One region of the Kitasatospora sp. NPDC058046 genome, then DNA from elsewhere that is predicted to be linked to it. Evidence: riboswitches for the same ligand, from Rfam matches in the RefSeq annotation. Region 1 holds a riboswitch; the other holds the start of a gene.
What was found. A riboswitch is a leader RNA that binds a small molecule or an ion and turns the genes downstream of it on or off. The one in region 1 is predicted to bind cyclic di-AMP.

Region 1 (7,080 bases):
GGCCGCCCTGCTCGACGCCTCCCCCGCCCAGTGGGCCGCCACCCGGGTCACCCCGGAGGGCATCACCGGCCCGTCCCTGCCCGCCGGCGTCGCACGCCCGACCGACCGGACGCCGTGCGCCGACCGGTCGTCGTCGGCCGACCGGGCCCGGGCACAATGAGCGGGAACCCCAGCCCTCGAAGCGGAGCACGATGAGTCAGACCGTCACCCGCGCCCTGCGCATCCTCGCCGAGCTCGGCGAGGGCGAGCGCTCCCTCGACCAGCTCGCCGAGGTGCTCGGCGTCCACAAGACGACCGTGCTCCGACTGCTGCAGAGCCTCGAAGAGGAACGGTTCGTCTATCGCGACGCGGCCTACCGCTACCACCTGGGCGCCGGCCTCTTCGCGCTCTCCGGTCTGGCCCTGGAGCAGCGCGGCGTGCGCCGGATCGCCGCCCCGCACCTGGCCGAGCTGAACGCCGCCACCGGCCAGACCGTGCACCTGGCCGCGTACGAGGGCGGCGAGGTGGTCTACATCGACAAGTTCGACTCCCGCCACCCGGTGCGGATGTACTCCCGGATCGGCCTGCGCGCCGCCCTGCACAGCGCCGCCGTCTCCAAGGTGCTGCTGGCCGACCTGCCGCTGCCGGAGCGGCGCCGGGTGGTGGCCGGGATCGACTTCGTCCGGCACACCGAGCGCACCCTGACCACCCCCGAGGCGCTGCTCGCCGAGCTGGAGAGGGTCGCCGCCCAGGGCTGGGCGCAGGACCACGCCGAACACGAGTCCTTCATCAACTGCGTGGCCGCGCCCGTCCGGGACGCCAGCGGGCGGGTGGTCGCCGCCGCCTCGATCTCCGTCCCGGACGTCGTCCTGCCGTACGAGCAGGTGCTGGACCTGCTCCCGCAGCTGCTCGCCACCACCCGCGCCGTCTCGGCCGACTGCGGCCGCCCCGACCACAACTGACGAATCGTCACACAACGTAAGGAACCCGATGTCCGCCGAGCACCCCCAGACCTTCGAGAAGACCGAGATCCGCACCGACGGCGCCCCCGCCCCCGCCTGGATGTTCTCCCAGGGCGTCCGCAAGGGCCCGTTCCTCCAGGTCTCCGGCCAGGGCCCGCAGGACCCGGCCACCGGCGAGTACCTGCACCACGGCGACGTGAAGGCGCAGACCCGCCGCACCCTGGAGAACGTCAAGGCCATCGTCGAGGCCGGCGGCGCCACCATCGAGGACGTGGTGATGTTCCGCGTCTACCTCACCAAGCGCGCCGACTTCCCGCTGATGAACGAGGTCTACGCCGAGTTCATCGACGAGAACGTCAAGCCCGGCGGCGTGAAGCCGTGCCGCACCACCGTCTTCGTCGAGCTGCCGCAGGAGCCGATGCTGGTCGAGATCGACGCCCAGGCCGTCATCGGCTGACCCGGCCCCGCCCGACGGAAGGGCCCGGACGCCACCCACGCGTCCGGGCCCTTCCGCCTGCCCGGGCCCGCCCGCTCGCCCCACCGCCCGCTCGCCCCACCGCCTGCTTGCCACACCCCCAGTCGCACATTAGGTTAGGCTCACCTAACTAACTGGAGGTCCGTCCATGAGCCTGCCCACCGGCGACACCGAGGTCCCCGAGCCCAGCACCGCCGACCGGATCCACAGCCTGCTCGGCACGACCTCCTCGCTCACCGTCCGCGCCCTGGGCGAGCACCACCACCTGGACACCCCGGTCTCCGTGCACGGCTCCCGGCTGCGGCTGCGCGCCGCCCTGGACGACCCGCTGACCACGGCCGCCGTCGGCGCCGCCGAGGGCCTCGCCGTCGTCCTCGACGTCACCGACATCGCCCCCGTCGCCGTCCGCGACCGCGTCCGCGCCCGCCTCACCCTGGCCGGCCGGCTGTGGCCGGCCCACCTCACCGACGACGGCCTCGGCGTGCACCTGCGGGTGGACGTCGCCCACGCCGTCCTCGCCACCCCGTACGCCACCGGCGCGATCACCGCCGCCGACCTCGCCCTGGCCACCCCCGACCCGCTGGCCCGGTACGAGGCCATGCTGCTCACCCACCTCGCCGACGACCACGCCGAGGCGCTCGACGTCCTCACCCGGCTGCTCGACCCGGCCGTGCTCGCCCACGCCCCGGAGGTCCGCCCGCTCGCCCTGGACCGCCACGGCCTGGTGCTGCGCCTGGACCACTCGCACGGCCACCGCGACGTCCGCCTGGTCTTCCCCGAACCCGCCCGGGACACCGACGACTTCGGCCACCGGATGCACGAGCTGCTGGCCGCCGCCCAGTACGGCCTGCCGGTCCACCGGCGCTGAACCCGGGCCCGCCCAGCACAAACGCCCGGGCCCGCCCGGCGCGAACGCCCGGGCCCGCCGGCCACCGCGGCCCCGGCCCGGTCACCGCTCGACCGCGTCCTCCAGCACCACCCGCCCGATCCGCGCGTACAGCCCGGGCCGCCACCGGCGCACCGCGAGCGCCAGCCCGATCCCGCCCGCGAACACCCCGATCACCAGGTACGGGATCAGCCGGAACAGCAGCGTGTGCGCCGCCTCCCCCGCCGCGGCGTCCCGGTTGAGCACCAGCAGCACCACCACCCCGGCCATCGCCACCCCGCCCGCCAGCGGCGCGGCCAGCGTCCGGAACCAGTGCGCCGTCTCCGGGTGCCGTCCGCGCACGTGGAAGTACCCGACCACGGCGAAGGAGCAGAGCGTCTGCACGACCAGGATCGCCATCGTCCCGAGCAGTGCCAGCAGCGTGTACAGGTGCGCGTACGGGTCCATGCCGGCCGCCAGGAACCCCGCCACCAGCCCCACCGCGATGACCGACTGCGTCACCGAGGCGATGTGCGGCGAGCCGTGCCGCGGATGGGTGCGGCCGAGCGCCGGGTGCAGCAGCCCCTCCCGCCCGATCGCGTACAGGTACCGGGCCGCGCACTGGTGGAAGGCCATCGCGCAGGCGAACGAGCCCGTGACGACCAGCCATTGGAAGACCTTCACCGCCCAGGCCCCCAGATGCGCGGCGAGCTGGTCGAAGAACAGGCTGTTGCCGTCCTTCCCCGGCACCGCGCCGCCCGCCACCGCGACCGCCCGCTCGACCCCGTTGCCGGACACGATCATCCAGGACACGAAGACGTAGAGCAGCCCGACCCCGATCACGGAGATCAGCGTGGCCCGCGGCACCACCCGCTTCGGGTCGCGGGACTCCTCGCCGTACATCGCGGTGGACTCGAAGCCCACCCAGGACCAGAACGCGAAGAACAGTCCGAGCCCGGCCGCCGAAGTCCCCGAACTCCCCACCCCCTTCAGCGCGTTCAGCGGGTTCAGGGTCCCGGCCGCGAGCCCGTCCGGCCCGCCGCCGGAGAGCAGCACCGCCAGTGAGACCGCCGACAGGACGCCGATCTCCAGTACCAGCGCGACCCCGAGCACCCTGGCCGTCAGATGCAGGTCGAACCAGCCCATCACCCCGATCACCGCCGCCCCGAACAGCGCGTACCAGCCCCAGCCGACGTCCACCCCCAGCTGCGAACGGACCAGCCCGCGCAGCGAGTACGCGAAGAAGCCGAGGGCCGCGGCCTCGGTGACGACGTACGCGAGCACCGCGAGCAGCCCCGAGGCCATCCCCGTCACCCGCCCCAGCCCGTGCGAGACGTAGCCGTAGAACGCGCCGGCCGCGGTGATGTGCCGGGCCATCGCCACGTAGCCGACCGAGAACACCGTCAGCACCACGGTCGCCACGATGTACGCGGCGGGCGCGCCCGCGCCGTTGCCCTGACCGACGATGATCGGCAGGTTGCCGGTCATCGCGGTGATCGGGGCGGCGGTGGCGAGCGCCATGAACACCACGCCGACCAGGCCGACCGAGTCCGCCTTCAGCCGGTCGACCCCGCCCGCCCCGGGCCGCTCCCGCCCGGCCGTCTCCCCCGCCACGCCCCCGCTGCGGACCGCCATCCGGCCTCCTCGCCTCCCGGCCCGCCCGACCGCCGGACCGGCCGGGCGCTGACCGTCCGCCAGCATGGCGCCCCGGAGGCGCCCGGAGATCCCGGCGACCACCCTGCGGGACACCGGAGTTGACGCTTCGTTCGATCGCTCGAACACCCCGGCGGGCCCGGGAACGAAAGCGGCCGGCCCGGCCGCACGAGGAGGTCCTCATGCGGCCGGGCCGGCCTGGGCGTGTCCCGCGCCCATGTCCGCCGTGCGGCGATCACCCGGTCGAGCGGTCACCCGACAGGACCATCCCGGGCGATCGGTTCGCCCGCAACGGCGGTGGTTCCTGGTACCCCGGAGCTCGAAGCCCTCGGGGTCAGAGCGCGACGCCGTGCGCGCGCAGGTAGGCGACCGGGTTGATGTCCGAGCCGTACTCCGAGCCGTTGCGGATCTCGAAGTGCAGGTGCGGGCCGGTCACGTTGCCGGTGGCGCCGGAGAGGCCAATCTGCTGGCCGGCGGTGACGGTCTGACCGATCCTCACGCCGATCGAGGAGAGGTGCGCGTACTCGGCGTAGTGGCCGTCGGCGAGCCTGATCTCGACCTCGTTGCCGTAGGCGCCGCCGTTGCCGGCCTTGACCACGACACCGTTGGCGACGGCGCGCAGCGGGGTGCCGGTGGAGGCGACGAAGTCCTGGCCGGTGTGGTGGCCGGAGGCCCACATCGAGCCGGCCACGCCGTAGGCGGTGCCGAGCCGCGGGCTCGCCAGCGGGGCGACGAAGCCGGAGGTGGCGGCGGCGACCGGAGTCGCGGTCACGGCCTGGGCCGGAACGGCGACCTGGAGCTGGGTCTCGAGCTGCGCGGACGGCTTGGCGGCCTCGGTCTGCACCTGGACCTGGGCCTGCGGCTTGGCGGCCTGGGTCGCCGGAGCGGACGGCTTGGCGGGCTTGGCCGGAGCGGCGGGCTTCGCCGGGGCGGCGTCGGCGGCCGGCGCGGCGGCGTGGCCGGACAGCGCGAGCTGCTGGCCCGGGAAGATCAGGTTCGGGTCGGCGCCGACGACCGAGCGGTTCTGCTCGTACAGCGCGTGCCAGCCGCCCTCGACGTTCCTGGCGTCGGCGATCTTGGACAGGGTGTCACCGCTGACGACGCGATAGCTCTCCTGCGCGGCCTGGGCGGCCGGAGCGGCAGCCTGCGTGGCCTGCTTGGCCTCGGTGGAGGCGGCGGCCGGAGCGGCCGGGGTGTGGGCCTGGGCGCTCATCGCGGTGACGAGCGGGAGGGCGAAGGACACACCGGTGACGGCGGTGGCGATGCCGATGCGGGCGGCGCGGGGCAGGGCGATACGACGAGCCTGTGCAGGCATGGAATTTTCCTCTCCGACGCCTGCGAGGTGAGCTGTCGGGTTCGGGCTGGAGTTGCCCGGCCGCTTGCGCGGCTTCACCCCAAGCCGGTCCTGGACGCCCGCGCCCTGAGGCGCGAACTCCGGTCCGGCGACTTACCTGTGGGTCCCCCGCTCCTGCCGTACAGAGTTCGTTTCGAACCACCGGGCAGCGGCAGGACTCGGCGTTCCACCCGGCGGATCCGTCCGGACTGGCCGGGCGGTCGCTGAACTAAAACCCATCCGTTCGGGTGAAGCAATGTCGATCTCTTGAAACGGCAACGATCCCCCCTGTCCCAGTGACCCTCCGCAGGCCCGGGCCCACGGTGCGTACACAACCCATTCACCCCCCGCCACTGATCCACGACCCTGCGCCGAGATCGGCCACGCCGCGCACCCGTCCGCTCACGCACCGCCAGCCGCCAACACACCCACCGGTGACCCTTGTCACGTGCGCCTCGGCAGCGCAGGATTCGCCCGTGGCCACCTCCGAGGCCGGCACCCTGCGCCTGGGCACCGCGCAGGGTCGCTGGGTACTAATGGCGACGGTGCTCGGCTCCAGCATGGCGATGCTGGACGGCACCGTGGTGAACGTCGCGCTGCCCCGGATCGGCGCCGACCTCGGCGCCTCCCTCGCGTCCCTGCAATGGACCCTGAACGCCTATCTGCTCACCCTGGCGGGCCTGATCCTGCTCGGCGGCGCGCTCGGCGACCGCTACGGGCGGCGCAAGGTCTTCCTGATCGGCGTGGTCTGGTTCGCCGTCGCCTCCGCGGCCTGCGCCGCCGCGCCGAACATCCACGTGCTGATCGCCGCCCGCGCCGTCCAGGGCATCGGCGGGGCGCTGCTCACCCCCGGCTCGCTCGCCATGCTCCAGGCCGTCTTCCACCCTGACGACCGCTCGGCGGCGGTCGGGCTCTGGTCCGGCCTCGGCGGGGTGTCGGCGGCGGTCGGCCCCTTCCTCGGCGGCTGGCTGGTGGACGGCCCCGGCTGGCGCTGGATCTTCCTGCTGAACCTGCCGCTCGCCGCCGCCGTGATCGCGGTCACCACCCGGTCGGTGCCGGAGAGCCGGGACGAGGGCGCCTCCGGCCGCTTCGACGTCCTCGGCGCCGTGCTCGCCGCCCTCGCCCTCGGCGCGATCACCTACGCGCTGACGGCGGCCGGCGAGGGCCTGTCCCCCGCCGTCTGGGTCAGCGGGGTGCTCGGAGTGGCGCTCGGCGTCGCCTTCGTGGCGGTCGAGCGCCGCGCGCCCGATCCGATGCTGCCGCTCGGACTGTTCTCCTCCCGGCTGTTCACCGCCGTGAACCTGGTCACCCTGTGCGTGTACGCGGCGTTCAGCGGCGTCTTCTTCCTGCTGGTGGTGCAGCTCCAGATCGTGTCCGGCTTCTCGCCGCTGGTCTCGGGCTTCGCACTGGTGCCGATCACCGTGCTGATGCTGCTGCTGTCCGCGCGCGCCGGGCGGCTCGGCAAGCGGATCGGCCCGCGCATCCCGCTGACCGTCGGCCCCCTGCTGTGCGCCGCCGGCGTGCTGCTGATGCTGCGCGTCGGCCCGGACTCCTCCTACTGGGTGGACGTGCTGCCCTCCGTCACGGTGATGGGCTGCGGCATGACGCTGCTGGTCGCACCGCTGACGGCGACCGTGCTGGCCGCCGTCGAGGTCCGGCACGCGGGCATCGCCAGCGGGGTCAACAACGCCGCCGCCCGCGCGGCCGGCCTGCTCGCGGTCGCCGCCCTCCCGGCGCTGGCCGGGCTGAGCGGCGACGCCTACCGGGTGCCCTCCTCGGTCGACTCCGCCTTCCACACCGCGATGCTGATCTG
Region 2 (7,080 bases), on a different contig from region 1:
GGCGTGGTCGACGACCTGGTCGGGGGTCAGTCCTACGCGGGGCATGGGTTCGGGCTCTCCGTACGGATCAGGTCGGGCAGGGGCGGGCAGCGGGCGGGCGGGGCTCAGCCGAGCTCGGCGAGGAACGGCAGCAGGGCGTCCGCGGTGGCCGCCGGGTTGTCGGCCATCGGGTAGTGCCCGGACCCCTCGATCATCGCCTTCCGCGCGCCGAGCGCGGCGGCCTGCCGGTCGGCGACCAGCTCCGGCTTCGGGAAGTCGGGGTCCTTGCTGCCCATGACGACCAGGGCCGGGCACCGCACCGCGGCCGTCCAGCCGACCGGCGCCGAGTCGCCGTGGACGTACCCGCGGGTGGCGGTCTTCCGGCCCGGGGTGCGCAGCGCGGCGACCAGCCCGTCCACGTACGCGTCGAAGTCGGCGGGCCTGGCGCCGGGGAAGGCCATCCGGCGCAGGTAGAAGCCCCAGGCGGCCGGCCAGTGGACGAGGGCGGCGCCCATCAGGCCCATGGCGCCGCGCATCAGGGCGCCCTGCGGCGGGTTCTCGACGAAGGCGTTGAGCAGGACGATCCCGGCGACCCGCTCGGGGGCGTCCCCGGCGGCCTTGACGACGGTGGCCCCGGTGTACGAGTTCCCGGCGAGGACGGCGCGCTCGATGCCGAGGTGGTCGAGCAGGGCGAGGACGTCGCCGGCGAGGGCGGCGGGGCCGTAGTCGTCCCAGGTGATCGAGGATTCGCCGAAGCCCCGCAGGTCCATGGTGACGACCCGGTGGCCGGCGGCGACGAGCAGCGGGCGCAGGTGCCGGTACGCGGCCCGGCTGTCGAGCATGCCGGGGAGCAGGACGACCGGGGTGCCGTCGCCCTGCCGGGTGTCGTCGTAGGCGATCCGGCCGCCGGGGACGGTGAGGTACTGGGTGCTCGGGGTGATGGTGCCGTTCATGGGGTCCTCCTCGGGCCGCCGGTGCGGGGCATCGGCGTTGCTGCCGATAGCCATAAAGCTAAGGCTAATAGCCTTAGCCGTCAAGCGGTCGGGCGTCGGAGGCGTCGGAGAAGAGGGGGAGGGGTGGTCAGACCCCTTCGACCTTGAACGGGTCGTGCTCGCTGAGCAGCTTCTCCAGCCGGGCCTGGTCCACCCGGGTGACCATGTCGTTGGACTCCTGCCGGTCCCGGATCACCTTCGCCAGCGTGAACGCGGAGCTGACCGTGAAGAGGAGGCCGAGTCCGAGGAAGGCCCGGGTCCACCCGCCGACCGGCAGGTAGACGATCCCCACGGCGAGGGCGGTGCCCGACAGGGCGAAGGACAGGACGGCCTGGAGGTAGTAGGCGGCCGTGGTGCGGGTCTGCATCGGTGCGCTCATGGCGTCAGGATGCTGCGGCCCGGCCGGGCCGCACATGAGTAGGCGTACTCAGATGGGGCCGTGCATGAGGGACCGTTCGTTGACGTCCGATCACCTGCCGCGGGGCTGCTCCGAACGGATGGCTTGGAATCAGAGCCTCCTAGGATTAACGTTTGATAACGCAGCGCGGTTGTCAACGCCGTACCCAGACGGCACCGTGCGCCGTCGCCTAATCCCACCGACCGGCCTCCGGGCAGGTCAGGGAGCCGGGGAACCACGTTCCTTGGGGTGAATCGGCGGGGCTCCGGCCCGGCCGTAGGAGACCTTCCTGCTCCGAACCCGTCAGCTAACCCGGTAGGCGCGAAGGAAGGAAAGGAGCGCGCCTCCGTGGCGTCGACGCACACCCCGGCACACCCGGCCGGCTTCGCAGCCGGTACCCAGCTCCTCGACCACCCCGGTCCGGACGGCCCCGAGGCCTTCGGCCCGGAGGACTTCGCCGCGGAGGCCGAGACCAACCGCCACCGGATGCCGCGTCAGACCCGCGGAACCTCCCCGCTGCTCGGCGTCACCGCCGTCGCCGCCACCCTGGGTGCCACCGGCTTCACCTCGGCGACCCCGGCCGCCGCCCCCGCCATCGAGGCCCCGGACGAGACGGCGGTCGCCCTCTCCGCCGACCCCGGCCTCGCGCTCGCCGCCCGCATCCAGAACCAGGCCGACAGCCAGCGCACCGCCGCCGAGGAGACCGCCCGGCTCCAGGCCGCCCAGGAGGCGGAGGCCAAGGCCGCCGCCAAGGAGGCCGAGGCCAAGCGCGCCGCCGAGGAGGCCGAGCGGGCCAAGGCCGCCGCCCTCACCCTCCCGGTGACGGACTACCGGCTCTCCGCCCACTACGGCCAGAGCGCCCGCTACTGGGCCAACCTGCACACCGGCCTGGACTTCGCCGCCGACACCGGCACCCCGGTCCACGCGCTCGGCCAGGGCACCATCACCTCGGCCGGCTGGGCCGGCTCGTACGGCTACCGGATCGTCGAGACCCTGCCCGACGGCACCGAGATCTGGTACTGCCACCTCTCCGCGATCACCAAGGGCTCCGGCAAGGTCGCCGCCGGTCAGCAGATCGGCAAGGTCGGCGCGACCGGCAACGTCACCGGCCCGCACCTGCACATGGAGGTCCGCCCCGGCGGCGGCGCCCCGGTCGACCCGGAGCCCTGGCTCCAGCAGCGCGGCCTCAACCCCTGACGCACCCGCCCTGAGGCACCCGCCCGGGCGGACCCAGCGCGAAGCCCCCGGCCCGGAGCACCAGCACCGGACCGGGGGCTTCCGCGCGGCGTCTCACTCCTCGGCGGGCAGCTGCGCCAGGTACGCCTCGATCTCCTCCTGGCCCGGCTCCGGCGCCAGCTCCGGGAACTCCGTCACCAGCAGCCGCGGCAGCCCCGGCACCGTCCACCCGCCGAACAGGTCGAGCGCCGCCTCGACCGCCGCCTCCTCGAACCGCCCGAAGTCCCCGGCCAGTTCCTCCGGCATCGGCCGCCCCAGCGCGGTCAGCTCCGCCAGGTTGCGGTAGCTGCGCCGCATCAGGCCCTGCTCCAGCAGCCGCCGCGCGCCGTCCGTGGCCATGCCGACCGACAGCACCCGGCCCGGGCCCCAGCCCTGCTCGTCCGGCTCGTCCAGCCAGCCGGCCGGTGCCAGCGCCTCGTACGCGGCCAGCCGCTCCTCCTCCGGGAGCTCCCCGAAGCCGGCCAGCCAGTCCCGCACCGCCGCCGGGTCCGTGACGTCCACCCCGTACGCGTGCAGCAGCAGCGCGTACAGCCGGGGCCAGGTCACCAGGTCGGCGCGGCGCAGCAGCCCGGCCGCGACCTCGCCCTGCCACTCGGCCTCCGCGTGCAGCCGCTCCTGGCGCTTGGCGTTCAGCCGCCGGGACGCCCGCTGGTGGTCGACCAGCAGCCGGACGGCGTCGCCGTAGGCGAACGGGTCCTCCTCGGGCGCGGGTTGGACGTACAGGTGGAGCCGCTCGTACAGCAGGTGCTCCACCGCGTCGGAGGTCAGTTCGGGCCAGCCGTCGTGCATCCTGCCCTCGCCCAGCTCCAGCAGCGCCAGCACCGCGCGCAGCGGCCCCTCGGCCACCGGCGCGCGGCCCTGCTCGGCCGCCCAGGCGAGCAGGTCGGCGGCCTTGGTGCGCGGGGCGAGCCGCAGGTCTTCGTCGTTCATAGTCCGAACGGTAGCCGCCGGGCGGGGATAGGGTCGGCAGCCATGGTCCCCGTACGACTCACCGGCCCGCGCCTGGCCGTCCGCGAGTACCACCACACCGAGGAGGAGGTGGACGCGCTGCACGCGCTGTTCGGCGACCCCGAGGTCACCCGCCACCTGCCCTTCGGGCCGAGCGGCCGGGAGGACTGCGCCGACCAGATCGAGCTCTACCTGGAGGAGGCGATGGCCGAGGAGCGGGACACCTACCGGCTCGCCGTCACCAGGCTCGCCGACGCCGAGGAGCCCGGGGACGCGACGCCGATCGGGCAGGCCGCGCTCACCCTCGACGGGCACGGCGCCGCCGACCTCGGGTGCGTGCTGGCCCGCGGGTCCTGGGGCCGGGGCTACGCGGGCGAGACCGTCGGCCTGCTCCGCGACTTCGCCTTCGGCACCCTGGGCCTGCACCGGCTGACCGCCCGGACCGCCGCGGCCAACCCGGCCCCCGGCCGGGTGCTCACCCGGCTGGGCTTCCGGCCTGAGGGGCGGCCGCGGTCCGACGGGTCCGACGCGTACCTCTTCACGCTGCTCGCCGAGGAGTGGCCGGGCCCGGCCGCCCGGGTGGAGGGGGGTTAACCCCACCCCGGATCCGCCAGGCCTCCGGATCACGGTCGGGCGGCGCGTCCACCAGACTGGACGCAGTCAGCGGGACGAACGAGCGACAGACGACAGCACGAGGGGCCGGGGGCCGGGAACATGAGCAGCAGCCGCAGCGTGGAGGACCGGGAGTGGGACGTTCTGGGCGGTCGCGGTGACGACCCGCGCCCCGTCCGGGCCCGGCGGACCGAGCGGCGTCCGGCCCTGTGGCGGGCCCCGTTCTCGGCGTACTACTACCGCGAGGTCGGCTACGCGCTCACCGGTCTGCCGGTGGCGATCCTCGGCTTCGCCGTCGCGGTCACGATGTTCTGCTTCGGCCTCGCCACCTTCGTCACCGCGCTCGGCCTGCCCGTGCTGGGCGCCCTGACCGCCACGGCCCGCGGCTTCGGCCGGCTGGAGCGGGCCCGGGTGCGCGGCATGCTGGCCCTGGACGTCCCCGGCCCGGAGCCGGTGCGCCGGGTCCGCCAGGGCAGCTGGGGCGCGGTCACCGCGCGGCTGGCGGACGGGGCCGGCTGGAAGGCCGTGCTGTACCAGGTGCTGATGCTCCCCTGGGCGGTGTTCAGCTTCGCGGTGACGCTGGTGTTCCTGCTGCTCGGCTGGGCGGCGGCGCTCTACCCGCTGTACCACTGGGTCTTCCCGACCTACACCTCCTGGCACGGGTACCGGGTGTTCGACTTCTACGACAGCCACGACATCCGGCACGTGTACGACATCGAGGCGCCCTGGCAGATCGCCGGGCTCTCGCTCCTCGGGGTGCTGCTGGTCCTCCTCACCACCCAGCTGGTCCGCGGCCTGACCAACGTCAACCGGGCCGCCGCCCAGGGCCTGCTCGGCCGCTGACCGCCCGGCTCCACCCAGGCCCGACGGCCCCGCCCGCGTCCCGGACCCCTCCCGGATGCGGGCGGGGCCGCTCCGTGTTCGGATGGCCGGGTGTCCGCCGGCCCTCACCCCGCCCTCCCGGACGTGCTGGTCACCTCCCGTCCGCTGGACGAGTACTGCGCCCTGTTCGGCCTCACCCGGGCCCGGCTCGCCGCCCCGCCCGGGCCGCTGCTGGACTGCCCCGGGGGCGCGGCCGGCCTGGCCGCCGAGGCGCGCGAGCTGGGCTGCCGGGTGGTCGCCGTCGACCCGGCGTACGCGCTGCCGCCGCCGGTGGTCGCCGACCTCGCCCTGGCCGCCCGGGCGGCGATGGCCGCCTCGATGACCGCCCGCCCGTGGCTCCACCCCTCGCCCCGCCCGTACCGGCCCGAGCGGTACCTGCGCAGCTGGGACCGGGCCCGCCGGCTGTTCGCCGCCGACTCGGCCGCCCACCCGCAGCGGTACGTGGCCGCCGCGCTGCCCCGGCTGCCGTTCGCGGACGGCGCCTTCGCCCTCACCCTGAGCGGCTATCTGATCTTCGCCTACCCCGAAGTCTTCGGCCCGGAGCACCAGTTGGCGGCGCTGACCGAGCTGGTCCGGGTCACCTCCCCGGACGGTGAGGTCCGGGTCCAGCCGCTGAACGACGGGCACGGCCACCGCTGCGGCCACCTCGACCCGCTGCGGTACGCGCTCGGCGAGCGCCGGATAGCCAGCGAGATCCTCCGCTGTCCGGGGCCGGTGGACGGCCGCACCGTGCGGGTCCTGGTGCTGCGGGCCGCCGACCGACGCCGCCGGGCGGCCGGGCCGCCGGTCATGTAATAGTCACTACTCCGGTTTGCCCCTATACTCGCCGCCATGATCGAGACGACTATCCGGCGCGCAGAGGCGACCGACGCCGACCGGCTCACCGACCTGATCCAGGCCTCCTCCGCCTACCACGGCGAGTACGCGCCGATGATCGACGGCTACCGGGTGACGCCCGACTACATCGCCGGCCACGAGGTGTTCCTCGCCCTCGACCCGGCCACCGACCAACTGCTCGGCTTCTACGGGCTGATCCGCGAACCGGCCGAACTGGACCTGATGTTCGTCGCCGACGAGGCCCAGGGGCGCGGCACCGGCCGCGTGCTGATCGCGCACATGCTGGAGCAGGCCCGCGCGGCCGGCATCGCCAGCGTGCTGGTGGTCTCCCACCCGGACGCCGAGCGCTTCTACCTGCGGGTGGGCGCCGAACGCGTCGGCACCTTCCCCGCGCACGGCAGGATCACCTGGGACCGTCCCGAACTACGCTTCACCATCCGGTAGTTCCCCCGGTCAGGAGGTCCCCGCGGCCGACGGCCCGCCCGGCCCGCCCGGCTGGGCCGGTACGGCCTGCGGGGCGGGCTGGGCCGGCCGCTCCGGCACGAGGGCCGTCCCCTGGAGCCGGGACAGGATCTTCTCCGCCAGCCAGCTGCGGTCCGACCCGTACGGGATGCCCCGCGGGTCCACCAGCTGCGTCGCCACCGCGTCCCGCAGCCGCTGCGCCCCGGCGGCGGGCAGCCAGGAGAGCAGCCCCCGGGCGGCCAGCAGGGCGTGGTACTGCTCGAAGTCCGAGCGCGGGTGCTCGATCGCGTCCAGCACGCTCGGCAGGTCCGCCAGCGCCGGGTCGCCCTGCATCAGTGCGAGCGCCTGGATCCGCCGGCCCTCGGAGCCGTCCGCGAAGAGGGCCCGCACCTGGTCGGCGGTCAGCGCCGAGCGCCGCGCGGTCGAGCGGACCTCCGCCACCACGCCCTCCGGCCCGGCCGGCGCACCGGAGGCGGGCGGCAGCTGCCCGGCCAGGGCGGCCTGGCGCTCCGCGCTGCCGCCCAGCAGCCCGAGCTGCTGCATCGCGCGGACCCGCAGGTCGTCCGCGCCGACCTTGTCGCCGTGCCGGTCGCGGTCCTGCCCGGCGAGGAAGAGGTCCAGCGCCTGGTCGGTCTCGGTCAGCACCTGCGGCAGCGCCAGCCTGGTCACCAGCCAGCCGGCCAGGAAGCCGAAGACCAGGAAGTACAGCACGAGCGCCGCCGCGAACGGCACCGC

Region 2: linked by a shared signal. The riboswitch ahead of ACFVU7_RS32175 (M23 family metallopeptidase) and the one ahead of ACFVU7_RS20860 (peptidoglycan DD-metalloendopeptidase family protein) in region 1 are both predicted to bind cyclic di-AMP.

The regions. Positions count from the first base shown of each region.
Region 1 is NZ_JBHVRS010000009.1:292,637-299,716, forward strand. Features, by position in the region: gene ACFVU7_RS20835 (sugar kinase) at 1-160, shown strand, start outside; gene ACFVU7_RS20840 (IclR family transcriptional regulator) at 192-941, shown strand; gene ACFVU7_RS20845 (RidA family protein) at 970-1,398, shown strand; gene ACFVU7_RS20850 (DUF2470 domain-containing protein) at 1,565-2,284, shown strand; gene ACFVU7_RS20855 (APC family permease) at 2,366-3,916, opposite strand; gene ACFVU7_RS20860 (peptidoglycan DD-metalloendopeptidase family protein) at 4,269-5,249, opposite strand; cyclic di-AMP (ydaO/yuaA leader) riboswitch at 5,252-5,452, opposite strand; gene ACFVU7_RS20865 (MFS transporter) at 5,804-7,080, shown strand, end outside.
Region 2 is NZ_JBHVRS010000019.1:197,865-204,944, forward strand. Features, by position in the region: gene ACFVU7_RS32160 (TetR/AcrR family transcriptional regulator) at 1-45, opposite strand, end outside; gene ACFVU7_RS32165 (alpha/beta fold hydrolase) at 105-986, opposite strand; gene ACFVU7_RS32170 (YiaA/YiaB family inner membrane protein) at 1,060-1,350, opposite strand; cyclic di-AMP (ydaO/yuaA leader) riboswitch at 1,546-1,704, shown strand; gene ACFVU7_RS32175 (M23 family metallopeptidase) at 1,717-2,565, shown strand; gene ACFVU7_RS32180 (hypothetical protein) at 2,659-3,534, opposite strand; gene ACFVU7_RS32185 (GNAT family N-acetyltransferase) at 3,577-4,146, shown strand; gene ACFVU7_RS32190 (sensor domain-containing protein) at 4,267-5,007, shown strand; gene ACFVU7_RS32195 (class I SAM-dependent methyltransferase) at 5,098-5,841, shown strand; gene ACFVU7_RS32200 (GNAT family N-acetyltransferase) at 5,878-6,327, shown strand; gene ACFVU7_RS32205 (hypothetical protein) at 6,337-7,080, opposite strand, start outside.